2 regions of the Kitasatospora sp. NPDC090091 genome follow, and region 1 is predicted to be linked to the other one. Evidence: riboswitches for the same ligand, from Rfam matches in the RefSeq annotation. Region 1 holds a riboswitch; the other holds the start of a gene.
What was found. A riboswitch is a leader RNA that binds a small molecule or an ion and turns the genes downstream of it on or off. The one in region 1 is predicted to bind glycine.
Positions count from the first base shown of each region.

Region 2: linked by a shared signal. The riboswitch ahead of gcvT (glycine cleavage system aminomethyltransferase GcvT) and the one ahead of gcvP (aminomethyl-transferring glycine dehydrogenase) in region 1 are both predicted to bind glycine.

Region 1 covers NZ_JBIVDY010000011.1:296,786-304,647, reverse strand. Annotated here, with positions in the region: gene ACIPSC_RS21200 (PRC and DUF2382 domain-containing protein) at 68-1,258, opposite strand; glycine riboswitch at 1,483-1,586, shown strand; gene gcvP (aminomethyl-transferring glycine dehydrogenase) at 1,824-4,724, shown strand; gene ACIPSC_RS21190 (DUF5999 family protein) at 4,836-5,027, opposite strand; gene ACIPSC_RS21185 (hypothetical protein) at 5,439-6,011, opposite strand; gene ACIPSC_RS21180 (glutamate--cysteine ligase) at 6,377-7,862, shown strand, end outside.
Region 2 covers NZ_JBIVDY010000005.1:57,317-65,178, forward strand. Annotated here, with positions in the region: gene ACIPSC_RS10190 (ABC transporter permease) at 1-740, opposite strand, end outside; gene ACIPSC_RS10195 (enhanced serine sensitivity protein SseB C-terminal domain-containing protein) at 1,216-2,154, opposite strand; gene ACIPSC_RS10200 (enhanced serine sensitivity protein SseB) at 2,319-3,113, opposite strand; glycine riboswitch at 3,263-3,371, shown strand; gene gcvT (glycine cleavage system aminomethyltransferase GcvT) at 3,606-4,727, shown strand; gene gcvH (glycine cleavage system protein GcvH) at 4,806-5,186, shown strand; gene glyA (serine hydroxymethyltransferase) at 5,273-6,541, shown strand; gene ACIPSC_RS10220 (L-serine ammonia-lyase) at 6,710-7,862, shown strand, end outside.

The DNA.
Region 1 (7,862 bases):
CTTTGGCAAAGTCGAAGGACCCCGGGCGGGGCCGGGGTCCTTCGGGCGGAGTGGGGAGGAGGAGAGGTCAGGCCAGCGGCCTGAGGGGGGCCGGGTGGGACGAGGCATTGGGCGACGAGTGCTCGGCCGAGGCCGAGGGAGGCGACCCGGGGGCGGCGGAGTGGCCGGAGCTCGCGTGGTTGGAGCCCGAATGGTCGGAGGCAGAGCGGTCGGAGGCGGCGGAGACGGTGTCGTCGTGCACCTCGACCTGCTCGCGGCGCAGCTCGTCCCGGACCACCTCCTCGGCGGTGTACCGCTCGACCACCAGGCGCACCCGCTCGATCGGGGCCAGGTACTTGCGGACCACCGGCCGCTCCTCGCGGAGCGTCACCTCCTCCACCGCCTCGGTGATCTCCTTGTCGCTGAGCGCGGCCCGCTCCGCCTCGCCGACCGGCATCCGCTCGACCCGGACCCGCTCGCGCACCACCGGCACCCGGCGCTCGACCGGTTCGCTGGTGACGTACTTGCGCAGCTTCGCGGTACCGAGCACGTGCCACTCGGTGGTGATGTCCAGCCGCTCCTCGCGGCAAGTGATCTCCAGAGGAGCGGCGGGGGCCGTCGTGTCCGGGGTGGCCGTCGTCGCCGCGACGGGCACCGCCGGGGCGGTCGGGACCGAGACCTGCGGACGCGGCTCGGGGGTCGCCGGTGTCGCCGGGGCGGCGGCCGGTGCGGTGCTGTCGAGGGTCCGCACGTGGGCCTCCGTGGCAGGTTCGGACGGCTTGCCGAGGTCGGCCGCCGGGGTGGTGTGGTGGGCGGGGGCGGCCGTGTCGGCCGAGTGGAAGGCGGACGGCTTGGTGGCGGCCGCGGCGGTACCGGCAGCCGCGGCCGTGCCGGCGGGCACGGTGCCGAAGTCCAGGTCGGCGGGCTGCGAGCCGGAGCCCGCCCCGTTCGACGGGGTGCCGTCCACCGCGGTGTCCAGCCCGTAGTAGCGGTACAGCTGGAGCTCCTGGGCGGGCGACAGGTGCTGGCCCACACCGAAGTCGGGTGACTCCTTCACCAGCGACTTGTCGTACGGCACCCTCAGCTCGTCGCCGGCGAACTCGCTCGTGGTCAGGGGGACGAAGGCGTCCCGGCCGAAGATGCCGGTCCGGACGGCGGCCCACTCGGGCTGCCCGGTGGCGTCGTCCAGGTACACCTCGTCGACCGTGCCGATCTTGTCTCCGTTGCGGTCGACCGCCTTGTGGCCGATGAGGTCCCGGGGGTCGATATCGGTCTGCACTCTTTCCTCCCGTGCGCTGCGCCTGCGGAACTCCCGCAGGCCGACGGCCGGCCCGCCCGTCCGACACCGCCACTTCACACCAAAAGCCATGAACCGGACGCCCGCGACCGGGGAGCCGCCGGACGGGCCCCGCGCTGCTCCGTACGGGTCACCCGTGCGGCGGTCGAGTGACCCGGCACACCCGTGATCGAACCGCCTCCCGCTGGTACCCTGGGCGCGACCGCCGAGCCCGCTCGGGAGAGTCCCCGACGTCGGAAAACGCTGGTCGGGGCGCCGAAGGAGCAACTCCTCCCCGGAATCTCTCAGGCATCCGTACCGTGTGGGATAGGTCACTCTGGAAAGCAGGGCAGGACTGCCGGCGAGGGAGCCGGTGGCGACCACCCTCACCGACGGTGCAAGCCGACGGGTCGCCCCCGCGCCCCGTGCGGGCGAAGCTCTCAGGTCCCGATGACAGAGGGGGAGGCCTGTCGGGTTCGTCCGTCGGGCCGAACCGCTGTTGTCCGCAGCGGCGAAGCCGCCCGGCGTGCGTACCCCCGCCGGTCCGTGACCAGGAGGCCTCGACCACATGAACGCCCAGCCGAACGCGGGACGCCCCACCAGCGCCTCGACCCTCACCGAACTTGAGCTGGCCAGCCCCTTCGAGAACCGCCACATCGGCCCCGACGCCGCCGCGCAGGAGAAGATGCTGGCGCAGGTCGGCTACGGCTCGCTGGACGAGCTCGCCGCCACCGCCGTGCCCGAGGCGATCCGCTCCATCACCGGCCTGGACCTGCCCGCCGGCCGCAGCGAGGCCCAGGTCCTGGCCGAGCTGCGCGAGCTGGCCGGCCGCAACCAGGTGCTCCAGCCGATGATCGGTCTGGGCTACTACGGCACCTTCACCCCGCCGGTGATCCTGCGCAACGTCCTGGAGAACCCGGCCTGGTACACCGCGTACACGCCGTACCAGCCGGAGATCTCGCAGGGCCGCCTGGAGGCGCTGCTCAACTTCCAGACCCTGGTCTCCGACCTGACCGGCCTGCCCACCTCCGGCTCCTCGCTGCTGGACGAGGGCACCGCGGCCGCCGAGGCGATGGCCCTGGCCCGCCGCGTCACCAAGGTCAAGGGCGGCGTCTTCCTGGTCGACGCCGAGACCCTGCCGCAGACCATCGCGGTGATCAACACCCGCGCCGTGCCGACCGGTGTCGAGGTCGTCGTCGCCGACCTGTCCGAGGGCATCCCGGCCGAGGTCGCCGAGCGCGGCGTCTTCGGCGTGCTGCTGCAGTACCCGGGCGCCACCGGTGTGGTCCGCGACCTCACCGCCGTCATCGAGCAGGCGCACGGCCTCGGCGCGATCGTCGCCGTCGCCGCCGACCTGCTGGCGCTGACCCTGCTGAAGTCCCCGGGCTCGCTGGGCGCCGACATCGCCTGCGGCACCTCGCAGCGCTTCGGCGTGCCGATGGGCTTCGGCGGCCCGCACGCCGGCTACCTCTCGGTCCGCGCCGAGTACGCCCGTTCGCTCCCGGGCCGCCTGGTCGGCGTCTCGGTCGACGCCGACGGCAACCGCGCCTACCGCCTGGCGCTGCAGACCCGTGAGCAGCACATCCGCCGGGAGAAGGCCACCAGCAACATCTGCACCGCCCAGGTGCTGCTGGCCGTGATGGCCTCGATGTACGCCGTCTACCACGGCCCGGACGGCCTGGCCGACATCGCCCGCCGCACCCACCGCTACGCCGCCGCCCTCGCCGAGGGCCTGCGGGCCGGCGGCGTCGAGCTGCTGCACGGCGAGTTCTTCGACACCGTGACCGCGGTCGTCCCCGGCCGCGCCGCCGAGATCGCCGCTGCCGCGCGCGCCAACGGCATCAACGTCCACCAGGACGGCGAGGACCGGATCTCGGTCTCCGCCGACGAGACCACCACCCGCGAGCACCTGGCGGGCGTCTGGGCCGCGTTCGGCGTCGAGGGCGTGGAGGTCGCGGAGAGCGCCGACGCGCTGCCGGCCGCGCTGCTGCGCGAGGACGAGTACCTGACCCACCCGGTCTTCCACAGCCACCGCTCCGAGACCGCCATGCTGCGCTACCTGCGCCGCCTGTCGGACCGCGACTACGCGCTGGACCGCGGCATGATCCCGCTGGGCTCCTGCACCATGAAGCTCAACGCGACCACCGAGATGGAGCCGGTGACCTGGCCGGAGTTCGGCCAGCTGCACCCGTTCGCGCCGATCGACCAGGCGCAGGGCTTCCTGACCCTGATCCGCCAGCTGGAGCAGCAGCTGGTCGAGGTGACCGGCTACGACGCCGTGTCGATCCAGCCGAACGCCGGCTCCCAGGGCGAGCTGGCCGGCCTGCTGGCCGTCCGCGCCTACCACCACGCCAACGGTGACACCCAGCGCGACGTCTGCCTGATCCCGTCCTCCGCGCACGGCACCAACGCCGCCTCCGCGGTGATGGCCGGTATGCGCGTGGTCGTGGTGAAGACCCTGGTCGACGGCGACGTCGACGTCGACGACCTCAAGGCCAAGATCGAGCAGCACCGGGACAGCCTCTCGGTGCTGATGGTCACCTACCCGTCCACCCACGGCGTGTACGAGACCCAGATCACCGAGATCTGCGGCATGGTGCACGAGGCCGGCGGCCAGGTGTACGTCGACGGCGCCAACCTCAACGCCCTGGTCGGCCTGGCCAAGCCGGGCAAGTTCGGCGCGGACGTCTCGCACCTGAACCTGCACAAGACCTTCTGCATCCCGCACGGCGGCGGCGGCCCGGGCGTCGGCCCGGTCGCGGTGCGCGCGCACCTCGCGCCGTACCTGCCCAACCACCCGCTGCAGGAGGAGGCCGGCCCGGCCACCGGCGTCGGCCCGATCTCGGCCGCGCCGTGGGGCTCGGCGGCGATCCTGCCGATCTCCTGGGCGTACGTCCGGCTGATGGGCGGCGAGGGCCTCAAGCGCGCCACCCAGGTGGCGGTGCTGAACGCCAACTACATCGCCAAGCGCCTGGCCCCGCACTTCCCGGTGCTCTACACCGGCCCCGGCGGCCTGGTCGCGCACGAGTGCATCATCGACCTGCGCCCGCTCACCAAGGAGACGGGCGTGACGGTGGACGACATCGCCAAGCGTCTGATCGACTACGGGTTCCACGCGCCGACGATGTCCTTCCCGGTGGCCGGCACCCTGATGATCGAGCCGACCGAGTCCGAGGACCTGTACGAGATCGACCGCTTCTGCGACGCGATGATCGAGATCCGCGCCGAGATCGAGAAGGTCGGCTCGGGCGAGTGGGCGGCGGACGACAACCCGCTGCGCAACGCCCCGCACACCGCCGCCGCGCTGGCCGGCGACTGGGCGCACGGCTACGGCCGCCAGGAGGCCGTCTTCCCGGCGGGCGTGAACCCGGCGGACAAGTACTGGCCGCCGGTCAGCCGGATCGACGGTGCGTACGGCGACCGCAACCTGGTCTGCTCCTGCCCGCCGCTGGACGAGTACGGCGTCTGACGTAGGACGGCGTCCGGTCCCGGACGGACGACGGCAGGGCCCCGGCGGAACGATCCGCCGGGGCCCTGCCCGTTGCTCCGTACGTGTGGCGGCTGCCCCCGCCGACGGCGGTCAGACCGCGTGGGCGACGGGACGGCGCGGGGCGATCACCCGGCCGTCGGGCAGCAGTTCTCCCGTGTCCTCGAACATCAGGACGCCGTTGCAGAGCAGGCTCCAGCCCTGCTCCGGGTGGCAGGCCACCGGCACGGCGGCCTCGCGGTCCTCGGACTCGGCCGTTGGGCACTCAGGACGGTGCTGGCACATACGCGTACCCTCGCTTCGCTCTGCGATCCTCCCCGTGATGCGGCGCCCTCAGGTGGCCGTCGGGAGCCGCCGCGGTAGTCGGATCCTGTCCGGCGCCGGAGCAGGTGTGGACCGGCGCTCAAGTGGGTAGGACAGGTGGTCCTTCCACGCTGGTTCCCAGTGTCGGCATCCCGGGACGCTCGCGCAGCAATTCGGTGACATGGGCCACAACCGGCGGGCATAGATCACCCGTTCAGGTGGCTTCGGCCGGAAATCGCGCCCGGACGGGCCATCCGGCGACTGGCCCGGGAGGGCCATGCCCGATGGCCCGTCCGGGTGGGGCGGGCGACACGAGTGACGGGGGTGACGGGTGGCGGGGGTGTCGACCGGGGCGCCCGGGGCGGGGGACGCCCGGGCCGGCCCGGCGCCGGCTCAGGGGGAGCCGAGCAGCAGCGGGCGGCCGAGCGGCGCCCGGGCCAGGACCGGGAGCAGGTCGGCGGCCGGGTAGGCGCGGTGCGCGGTGACCCCGAGCGGGGCCGGCGCCAGCGGGATCAGCAGGTCCCCCTCCGGCCCGCCGTCCGGGCCGTGCAGCCAGAGCGCCGTCGCGTACTGCCCCGGGAAGGTCAGCAGCCGGGGCTGCCGGCGGGCCCGGGAGGTCTGGGCGAGCTGCCAGGCCTGGCGCAGCGCCCGCACCGTGGAGTCCAGGTACGGGCCGGCGGTGAAGTGGGAGAAGGTGTGGCCCTCGACGCCCTGCACCACCTCGGCCGCGGCGGCCACCTCCGCCCCGTCCTTGATCAGGAAGCGCCAGCCCGTGCGCCGGGCGGCGGCGAGCTCGGGGCGCGGCCCGTCCAGGACGTGGACCGCGAGCGGATGCGCAGGCAGCAGCGGGCCGGCCGGATGGCGCAGCGCGGCGGCGGCGGGCTGGCGCAGCGCGGTCTCCGAGTCGAGCGCGGCGAGGACCGCGCGCAGGGCGCTGGGCGGGGGCTGGGGGGTCTGCAGAGTCATGGCGGGGTCGCCTCTCCGTGCGAGATCGGCGTGCGAGTGCGGCATACCGGCGGGGCGCGGTGTGCGTCGGTGACGGGACCTGGCCGTGTCCGGTTGTGCATGATCGCGGTGCGGGCGCGGACGCTTCCGTCGACGAGGGTTTCGGAGCGGGAGCGGGCCGGCCTGGGCGCAGTGCGAATTCTATCGAACAGGTGCGCAGGGTGACCTGTTTATCACAGGCCGTGGCGCCGGGCAAGTCGGCAGATGTGCTGAAAGACCATCAGTTTCCTTGCTTTGCAAGCCGTTCGAAGCAATCGGGTATCGATCTTCGGGGTGGGCATGATGCTTGCACGGTCGCTCGGCCGGGCGGCTCTGAGGAGGGGATCATGGGCGAGAAGGTCGTGGCGACGCGGGCGGACCTGTCGGACCGGCAGCTCTACCGCCGCAAGCTCCAGTCCTGTCTCGACGCACTCGGACGGATGCTCCGGGAGGAGCGCTTCGACCGCCCCCGGGCGGTGATGGGCCTGGAGATCGAGCTCAACCTGGCCGACGAGCAGGGCCTGCCGGTGATGAACAACGCCCAGGTGCTCAGTGCGATCGGCTCCAGCGACTTCCAGACCGAACTGGGCCAGTTCAACATCGAGGTCAACATCGCGCCGCACCGGCTCTGCGGCCACGTCTTCGAGGAACTGCGCGAGGAGATCGACACCGGGCTGCGCTACGCCGACCGGCGGGCCGCCGAGGCCGGGGCGCGGATCGTGATGGTGGGCATCCTGCCGACCCTGGAGCACGACCACACCGGGCTGGACGCGATGTCCCACAACCAGCGCTACAGCCTGCTCAGCGACCAGATCCTGGCCGCCCGCGGCGAGGACATCACGCTGGACATCGAGGGTGTCGAGCACCTCCAGCTGGAGTCGATCACCATGGTCGCCGAGGCCGCCGCGACCTCCCTGCAACTGCACCTCCAGGTCACCCCCGAGCGGTTCTCCTCGGTCTGGAACGCCGCCCAGGCGATCTGCGGCGTGCAGCTGGCTCTGGGCGCCAACTCGCCGTTCCTGTTCGGGCGCGAGCTGTGGCGGGAGACCAGGCCGGTGCTGTTCCAGCAGGCCTGTGACACCCGTTCGGCGGAGCTCAAGGCGCAGGGCGTGCGCCCGATCACCTGGTTCGGCGAGCGCTGGGTGGACTCGGCGTACGACCTGTTCGAGGAGAACCTGAAGTACTTCCCGGCGCTGCTGCCGATCTGCGACGACGAGGACCCGCTCAAGGTGCTCGCCTCCGGCGGCGTGCCGCGGCTCGCCGAGATGCGGCTGCACAACGGCACCATCTACCGGTGGAACCGGCCGGTGTACGACGTCAGCGGCGGGGTGCCGCACCTGCGGGTGGAGAACCGGGCGCTGCCGGCCGGGCCGACCGTCGCCGACACGCTGGCCAACGCGGCCTTCTACTACGGGCTGGTCCGGGTGCTGGCCGAGCAGTCCCGCCCGATCTGGACCAGGATGCCGTTCGACCGGGCCGACGAGAACTTCCGGCAGGCCGCGCGGTACGGCATCGACGCCGTCCTCCAGTGGCCGCGGCACGGCCGGGCCGGGCGCGGCGGCGGCCTGGCCACCGTCCCCGCCGTCGACCTGGTGCTGAACGAGCTGCTCCCGCTGGCCCACCAGGGTCTGGACGAGTGGGGCGTGGAGCCGGCGGACCGGGACCGCTACCTCGGCATCATCGAGCAGCGCTGCCTGCGCCGGGTCAACGGAGCCTCCTGGCAGAGCGCCACCTTCCACCGGCTGCGCGAGCAGTTCGGGATGGACCGGCCGGCCGCGCTGGCGGCGATGACCCGCCGGTACGTCGAGTACATGCGCGCCGGGGAGCCCGTCC
Region 2 (7,862 bases), on a different contig from region 1:
CCGACCAGGTTCGGCAGCAGCTCCTTGAACAGGATGAACGGCCCGCGGGCGCCCAGGCTGCGGGCGGCATAGACGAACTCGCGCTCGCGCAGCGAGAGGGTCTGGCCGCGCACGATCCGGCCCATGTAGGGCCAGTTGAAGAAGCCGATCACGAAGATCAGCACCATGATGTGCAGCGGGAGGCCGTGCAGGCCGAACGCGCCGCCCTGGAGCGAGGCGGAGATCGCGATGGCGAAGAGCAGCAGCGGGAAGGCGAGGAACACGTCCATCACCCGGCTGATCAGGGTGTCCACCCAGCCGCCGTAGTAGCCGGCCATCACGCCGAGCACGGTGCCGATGGTGTTGGAGAGCAGGGTCGCGCCGAAGGCGACCAGCAGGGAGACCCAGGAGCCCTCGATGATGCGGGAGAGCAGGTCACGGCCCTGCAGCGGGTCGACGCCCAGCGGGTGGTCGGCGCTCATGCCGCCCCAGTCGCCCATCGGCAGGCCGCCGAGGTTGGCGTCCAGCAGGTCCTGGTTGAGCGCGTCGGGGTCCAGGCCGAAGACCGACTCGATCGGCTTGGCCAGCACGGCGAGCAGGATCAGCAGGATCACCACGACGCCGCCGGCGACGGCGGCCTTGTCCCGCTTGAAGCGGGTCCAGGCGATCTGGCCGAGCGAGCGGCCCTCGATCTTCTTGGCCGGGCTGGCGGCGGCGTCTGCCTCCGGCTCGTTCCCGGCGGTCTTGGTGAGTGCGGTCATGGTCAGTTCGGTCCCCTCGCCGACGGTGGCCGGCCCACGGGTGCCGGTCGCCGGATCGGCGGTACGGCTGGTGCGGACGTGCGGAGGTACGGACATGCGGAGGTACGGGTGCGGTGGATCCCGGCGGTACGTCGTGCGGTGCTGCGTGCGCGGGTACTGCCGCCACGCGGGATGGGCATCGCGTGGATCAAGCTGTCCGCCTGCGCGTTCGCCTTTGTGAGGCGCCAACCACGCGCGGTGCGTTGTTGCAGAACTCTCTGCCATCCGAACTGGCTTGCGCCAGCCCTGCCAACCGACAGATGCCCAACTGTGATCTGTCGACATGCACCTCCCGAATCACCGGCATATCCCTCTTCACACAGCTGTACCAGGCATGTCAATATGCCTGCCAGGACTTTCCCGGAAATCGTCCGGATATGCGCGAGGGCCGGTCCGACATCACGTCAGACCGGCCCTGGTCGGCGGTTCTTGCGGATCAGCGCCCGGGATAGCCGGGCCACGGCTGCTGCGGCGGCGGCTGCCCCTGCCAGCCCTGCGCCGGCGGCTGCGTCCCGTAGGCGTAGCCCGGCCCCGCCTGCGACGGGTACGGCGGCGGGGGCACCGGCGGGTACGGCCCGGTCGCCGGCCGGCCCTGGCCGCCCGCCTCGCGGTCGTAGAACGGCCGCGCGTTGGCGCGCATCCAGAGCGCCACCGGGTCGTACTCGTCCCCCATCGCCACCGTGGAGACGGCCAGCCCCTCCGGCGCGACCGCGATCGCCCGCTGCATCAGCGCCCGGACGGCTTCCACGGTCGGCGGCGAACTCTCGTACAGGTCCAGACCGATGGCCAGGTACGGCTCCCCCACCGAGGGCTGCACCCAGGCGCGGCGGAGCGAGCGGACCGCCCGCACCTCGACCGCCTGGCGCTCCAGCAGCGCGAAGAACTGCTGCGCCGGCACCTGCGGCTCACTCAGCTTCAGCGGCCCGGCCGGCAGCCGGTCCAGTCCGGCCGCGATCCGCCGCAGGTCCGCCCAGGGCACCCCGACGCCGCCGCCGGGGGCGTGCGGATTCAGCCAGAGGCCCCAGCGGGTCCGGTAGAGCGAGGCGGCGATCTCGCGCCCGGAGATCACCTCGTGCGCCCGCGTCCAGCCGGAGGCCGCGAGCTGCTCGGGCGAGGTGACCGCCGGCGCGTAGCCGTGGCCGCTGATCTCCATGTTCCCGTACTGGGCGTCCGGGCTCCCCGGCGTCCCGTGCCAGAGCAGCATCCAGACCTGGCCGTCGGCCAGCGCCTGCAGCAGCGCCTCGTACGCCTCCCAGCGTTCCGGCGCGACCTCGCGCAGGGCGTGCTCCAGGGCCCTCGGATCCGCGCCGGGGCGCCCGGCGGGTGCCTGGCCCCAGGGCCCCGGTGCACCGCCCGCTACCGCTCCCGCACTCATGCGCCCACCTCGCTGCGCCTCTTCTTCCCTCGCCTGGCCGCCGGCCCCGGCGGAGTGTCTGCACGCACCCTATGGGGCGCCACCCACCACCGCCATGCCGACGTGCCTGCCTGACCCCTCCGACCCTTGCGCGGGCCGCCCGACCGCGGGCGGGGAGGGGTGCGTCACATCCGTGTGTAGAACGGCTGGACCCGGTTGAGCAACCACTCGACCACGGGGTCCTCCGCAAGGTCGAGCAGCACGAGGTGGACGCCACCGGGCAGCGGCGCGGTTCCCAGCGCCCGGCCCAGCGCGCCGTTCACCACGGCCGGGTCGGCCGGGGCCACCGGGTCCAGCTGGACGCCGACGAACATCACGGTCGGCTCGCCCTCGACACTGGCCAGCGCCCGCCGGGCGGTCAGCACGCCCGGCAGCGCCGAGAGCTCGGCGCGGCAGGCGGCCAGGAAGGCCTCCGGGTCCTCGCCGGGCACCGGCTCGCGCAGCGCCACCCGCCCGCCGGTCGGCGCGGCAGGGTCGTCCCACCGGTCCTCACGCGGCCCGCGCCGCAGCTCGGCCACGCCCTCCGGCGGCACCGGGATGCCGACCGCCGCCTCCGGGTTCACCGCGATGCCCACGCCCAGCGGCAGTCCGCGGGCGAACTCCCAGACCGGCGCGATCGCGAAGGCCATCCCCGGGGCCTGCTGCAGGAACACCTCCTGCGAGGAGAAGACCGGTACGTACGGGTCGCCGGCCAGCTCGATGGTCGGCAGGTCCAGCGCCTGGCCCTGCGGGTCGGCCCCGGCCGGCAGCGGGACCCACACCTGGCTGCGGGCCAGCACCTCGATCACCCGCGGGGTCGCGCCCGGATCGCCGAGCGCGGCGGTGAGCACCTGCTCCAGCTCGTTGGCGGGCCATCCCCCGCCCGGCGGCGCCGAATCCGGGCCGCCCCACCCCTGCTGCTGCTCCACCGGGTACCCCATGTGCCCCTAGTACCGCCTCACTGGCTCGTCGACGCGTGCAGCCTAGCGGGCCGACCGGGGCCCCTCTCCCGCCCGGGCGCCGGACGTGCCATGATGTGCGCGGCCACGCGTTCCCGCGGCGGCCGATCCCAAACTCCATACCGGCCGCTCGAACCCGCGCGGGAGAGTCCGGAGTGCCGCCCCGAGGGGCGGCACAGCCGGCGCCGAAGGAGCAAGTCCTCCCCGGAATCTCTCAGGCCCCCCTACCGCACGGGTTAGGCAGATCTGGAAAGCGGCGCACGGCCATGTCGCGCGCCCACCCACGGTGCAAGCCGCCATGCTGTCCTGTTAGCTGGAAACAGCTGCGGGCCCGTGTTGCGGTGAAGCTCTCAGGTTCGACGACAGATGGGGAGACCCAGCCGCCGCATGCCCGCGCGCAGGTCAGGTCCCTCCCCGAGCGGGTCCGGTCCGGCGTGCGCACCCCTGAGTGCCCAGACCGAGGAGTTCCAGGCCATGTCGTCCCTCCGCCTCACCGCGCTCGACGCGCTGCACCGCCGTCTCGGCGCCACCATGACCGACTTCGCCGGCTGGGACATGCCGCTGCGCTACGGCAGCGAGCGCGAGGAGCACCTCGCCGTCCGCACCAAGGCCGGTCTGTTCGACCTCTCCCACATGGGCGAGATCACCGTCACCGGCCCGCAGGCCGGCGAGATGCTGGACCACGCGCTGGTCGGCTTCGTCTCCGCGCTCGGCGTGCTCCGCGCCCGCTACACCATGATCTGCGCCGAGGACGGCGGCATCCTGGACGACCTGATCGTCTACCGCCTGCGCGAGGACGCCTTCCTGGTCGTCGCCAACGCCTCCAACGCCCAGCTGGTGCTGGACGAGCTGATCGCCCGCGCCAAGGGCTACGACGCCGTCGTCACCGACGACCGCGACACCTACGCGCTGATCGCCGTCCAGGGCCCGGAGGCCACCGGCATCCTGGCCGCCACCACCGAGGCCGACCTGCCCGGCCTCAAGTACTACGCCATCCTCCCGGCCCAGGTGGCCGGCCGCGACGTGCTGCTCGCCCGCACCGGATACACCGGCGAGGACGGCTTCGAGATCTTCTGCAACCCGGGCGACGCCGAGCAGATCTGGAACGCCCTGACCGAGGCCGGCGCCGACCGCGGCCTCGTCCCCTGCGGCCTGTCCTGCCGCGACACGCTGCGCCTGGAGGCCGGCATGCCGCTGTACGGGCACGAGCTCTCCACCGAGCTGACCCCGTTCGACGCCGGCCTCGGCCGGGTGGTCCGCTTCGACAAGACCACCAACGAGGGCGCGTTCGTCGGCCGGAAGGCGCTGGAGAAGGCCGCCGCCGAGGCCGAGGCCAACCCGCCGCGGGTCCTGGTCGGCCTGGTCTCCGAGGGCAAGCGGGTCCCGCGCGCCGAGTACACCGTGGTCTCCACCGAGGGCGAGCCGATCGGCCGGATCACCTCCGGCGCCCCCTCCCCCACGCTGGGCAAGCCGATCGCGATCGCGTACGTGGACGCGGCGCACGCCGCCCCCGGCTCCACCGTCGCGGTGGACGTGCGCGGCAAGCACGAGCCGGTCCAGGTCGTGGCGCTGCCCTTCTACAAGCGCGCTCGCTGACCCCTTCCCCCTTCCCGAGGCGTGTCCGCCCGACGGGCCGCTTCGTCGTACCCGCTTCCCATCCTGGAGAATGACGCCATGAGCAACCCCCAGCACCTGCAGTACACCAAGGAGCACGAGTGGCTGACCGCCGCCGAGGACGGTGTCTCCACGGTCGGCATCACCAAGCACGCGGCCGACGCGCTCGGTGACATCGTCTACGTGCAGCTGCCCGAGGTCGGCGAGACCGTGACCGCCGGTGAGACCTGTGGCGAGTTGGAGTCGACCAAGTCGGTCAGCGACCTGTACTCCCCGGTCACCGGTGAGGTCACCGAGGTCAACCAGGACGTCCTGGACGACAACTCGCTGGTCAACAGCGCCCCGTTCGAGGGCGGCTGGCTGTTCAAGGTCCGCGTCGAGGCCACCGACGAGCTGCTGAGCGCCGCCGAGTACGACGCGCTGACCAACCCGCAGGCCTGAGCCCCCGCCGGGGCGGCCGCCGCACCGCGGCCGCCCCGGCGCCGGACCCGCCCTCCCGTACTCCCTCCTCCCGGGAAGACCACACCATGACGGTTCTCAACCAGTCCCTGCACGCTCTCGACCCGGAGATCGCCGCCGCGGTCGACGCCGAGCTGCACCGCCAGCAGACCACCCTGGAAATGATCGCCTCCGAGAACTTCGCCCCGGTGGCGGTCATGGAGGCCCAGGGCTCGGTGCTGACCAACAAGTACGCCGAGGGCTACCCCGGCCGCCGCTACTACGGCGGCTGCGAGCACGTCGACGTCGTCGAGCAGATCGCGATCGACCGGATCAAGGCCCTGTTCGGCGCCGAGCACGCCAACGTCCAGCCGCACTCCGGCGCGCAGGCCAACGCCGCCGCCATGTTCGCGCTGATCCAGCCGGGCGACACCATCCTGGGCCTGAGCCTGGCCCACGGCGGCCACCTGACCCACGGCATGAAGATCAACTTCTCCGGCAAGCTCTACAACGTGGCCGCGTACCACGTGGACGAGAAGTCCGGCCAGGTCGACATGGCCGAGGTCGAGCGCCTCGCCAAGGAGCACCAGCCGAAGCTGATCATCGCCGGCTGGTCCGCCTACCCGCGCCAGCTGGACTTCGCCGAGTTCCGCCGCATCGCGGACGAGGTCGGCGCCCTGCTGATGGTCGACATGGCGCACTTCGCCGGCCTGGTCGCCGCGGGCCTGCACCCCAACCCGGTGCCGTTCGCGGACGTGGTCACCACGACCACCCACAAGACCCTGGGCGGCCCGCGCGGCGGCGTCATCCTCTCCAAGGCCGAGTGGGCCAAGAAGATCAACTCCGCGGTCTTCCCCGGCCAGCAGGGCGGTCCGCTGGAGCACGTGATCGCCGGCAAGGCGGTCGCCTTCAAGGTCGCCGCCTCGGAGGAGTTCAAGGAGCGCCAGCAGCGCACCCTGGACGGCGCCCGCATCCTCGCCGAGCGCCTGCTCCGGGCGGACGTCGCCGAGGCCGGCGCCTCCGTGCTCTCCGGCGGCACCGACGTGCACCTGGTCCTGGTCGACCTGCGCAACAGCCAGCTCGACGGCCAGCAGGCCGAGGACCGCCTGCACGAGGTCGGCATCACGGTCAACCGCAACGCCATCCCGAACGACCCGCGCCCGCCGATGGTCACCTCCGGCCTGCGGATCGGCACCCCGGCGCTGGCCACCCGCGGCTTCCAGGCCGAGGACTTCCGCGAGGTCGCCGACATCATCGCCGAGGCCCTGAAGCCGGCCTTCGACGAGACCGTCGCCGCCGCGCTGAAGGCCCGGGTCACCGCCCTCGCCGACAAGTACCCGCTGTACCCGAACCTCTGACCCGACCGTTCGGGCCCAGGTGACCGGCCTCACCCCGCCGCGCCACCCGTAGTTTCCGGGGCACCGCGCACACTGGACAGTGCGCGCGGTGCCCCGTCCCGTGCCGGCCCCTGCCCGCCAGCCCCCCGCCTGCCTGTCCTTCCACGAGACCAGACAAGGACGTCCTCCGTGGCCATCAGCGTCTTCGACCTCTTCTCCATCGGCATCGGCCCGTCGAGCTCCCACACCGTCGGCCCGATGCGCGCCGCCCGGATGTTCGCCCGCCGCCTGAAGTCGGAGGGCCTGCTGACGGACGTGGCGGGCGTGCGTGCCGAGCTGTTCGGCTCGCTCGGCGCCACCGGGCACGGCCACGGCACCCCCAAGGCGGTGCTGCTGGGCCTGGAGAACAACTCCCCGCGCACCGTCGACGTCGACCAGGCCGACCGGGACGTCGAGCGGATCACCGCCGAGAAGCGGATCCACCTGCTCGGCAGCCACGCCGTCGACTTCGACCCGGACACCCAGCTGGTCCTGCACCGGCGCCGCTCGCTCCCGTACCACGCCAACGGCATGACCCTGTGGGCCTTCGCTGCCGACGGCTCCACCCTGCTGGAGAAGACCTACTACTCGGTCGGCGGCGGCTTCGTGGTCGACGAGGACGCCATCGGCGCGGAGCGGGTCAAGCCCGACGACACCGCGCTCCGCTACCCCTTCCGCACCGGCGAGGAGCTGCTGCGCCTCACCCGGGAGACCGGCCTGTCCATCTCCGGCCTGATGCTGGAGAACGAGAAGGCCTGGCGCACCGAGGAGGAGATCCGGGCCGGCCTGCTGGAGATCTGGCGCGTGATGCAGGAGTGCGTCCGGGCCGGCATGTCCCGCGAGGGCATCCTGCCCGGCGGCCTCAAGGTCCGCCGCCGCGCCGCCACGGCCGCCCGCGCGCTGCGCGCCGAGGGCATCGGCCCGGCCAACGCGATGGAGTGGGTGACCCTCTACGCGATGGCGGTCAACGAGGAGAACGCCTCCGGCCGCCGGGTGGTCACCGCGCCCACCAACGGCGCGGCCGGGATCATCCCCGCCGTTCTGCACTACTACCTGAACTTCATCCCGGGCGCCGACGAGGACGGCATCGTCCGCTTCCTCCTCTCGGCCGGTGCGATCGGCATGCTCTTCAAGGAGAACGCCTCCATCTCCGGCGCCGAGGTCGGCTGCCAGGGCGAGGTGGGCTCCGCCTGCTCGATGGCGGCCGGCGGCCTCGCCGAGGTCCTCGGCGGCAGCCCCGAGCAGGTCGAGAACGCCGCCGAGATCGGCATCGAGCACAACCTCGGCCTCACCTGCGACCCGG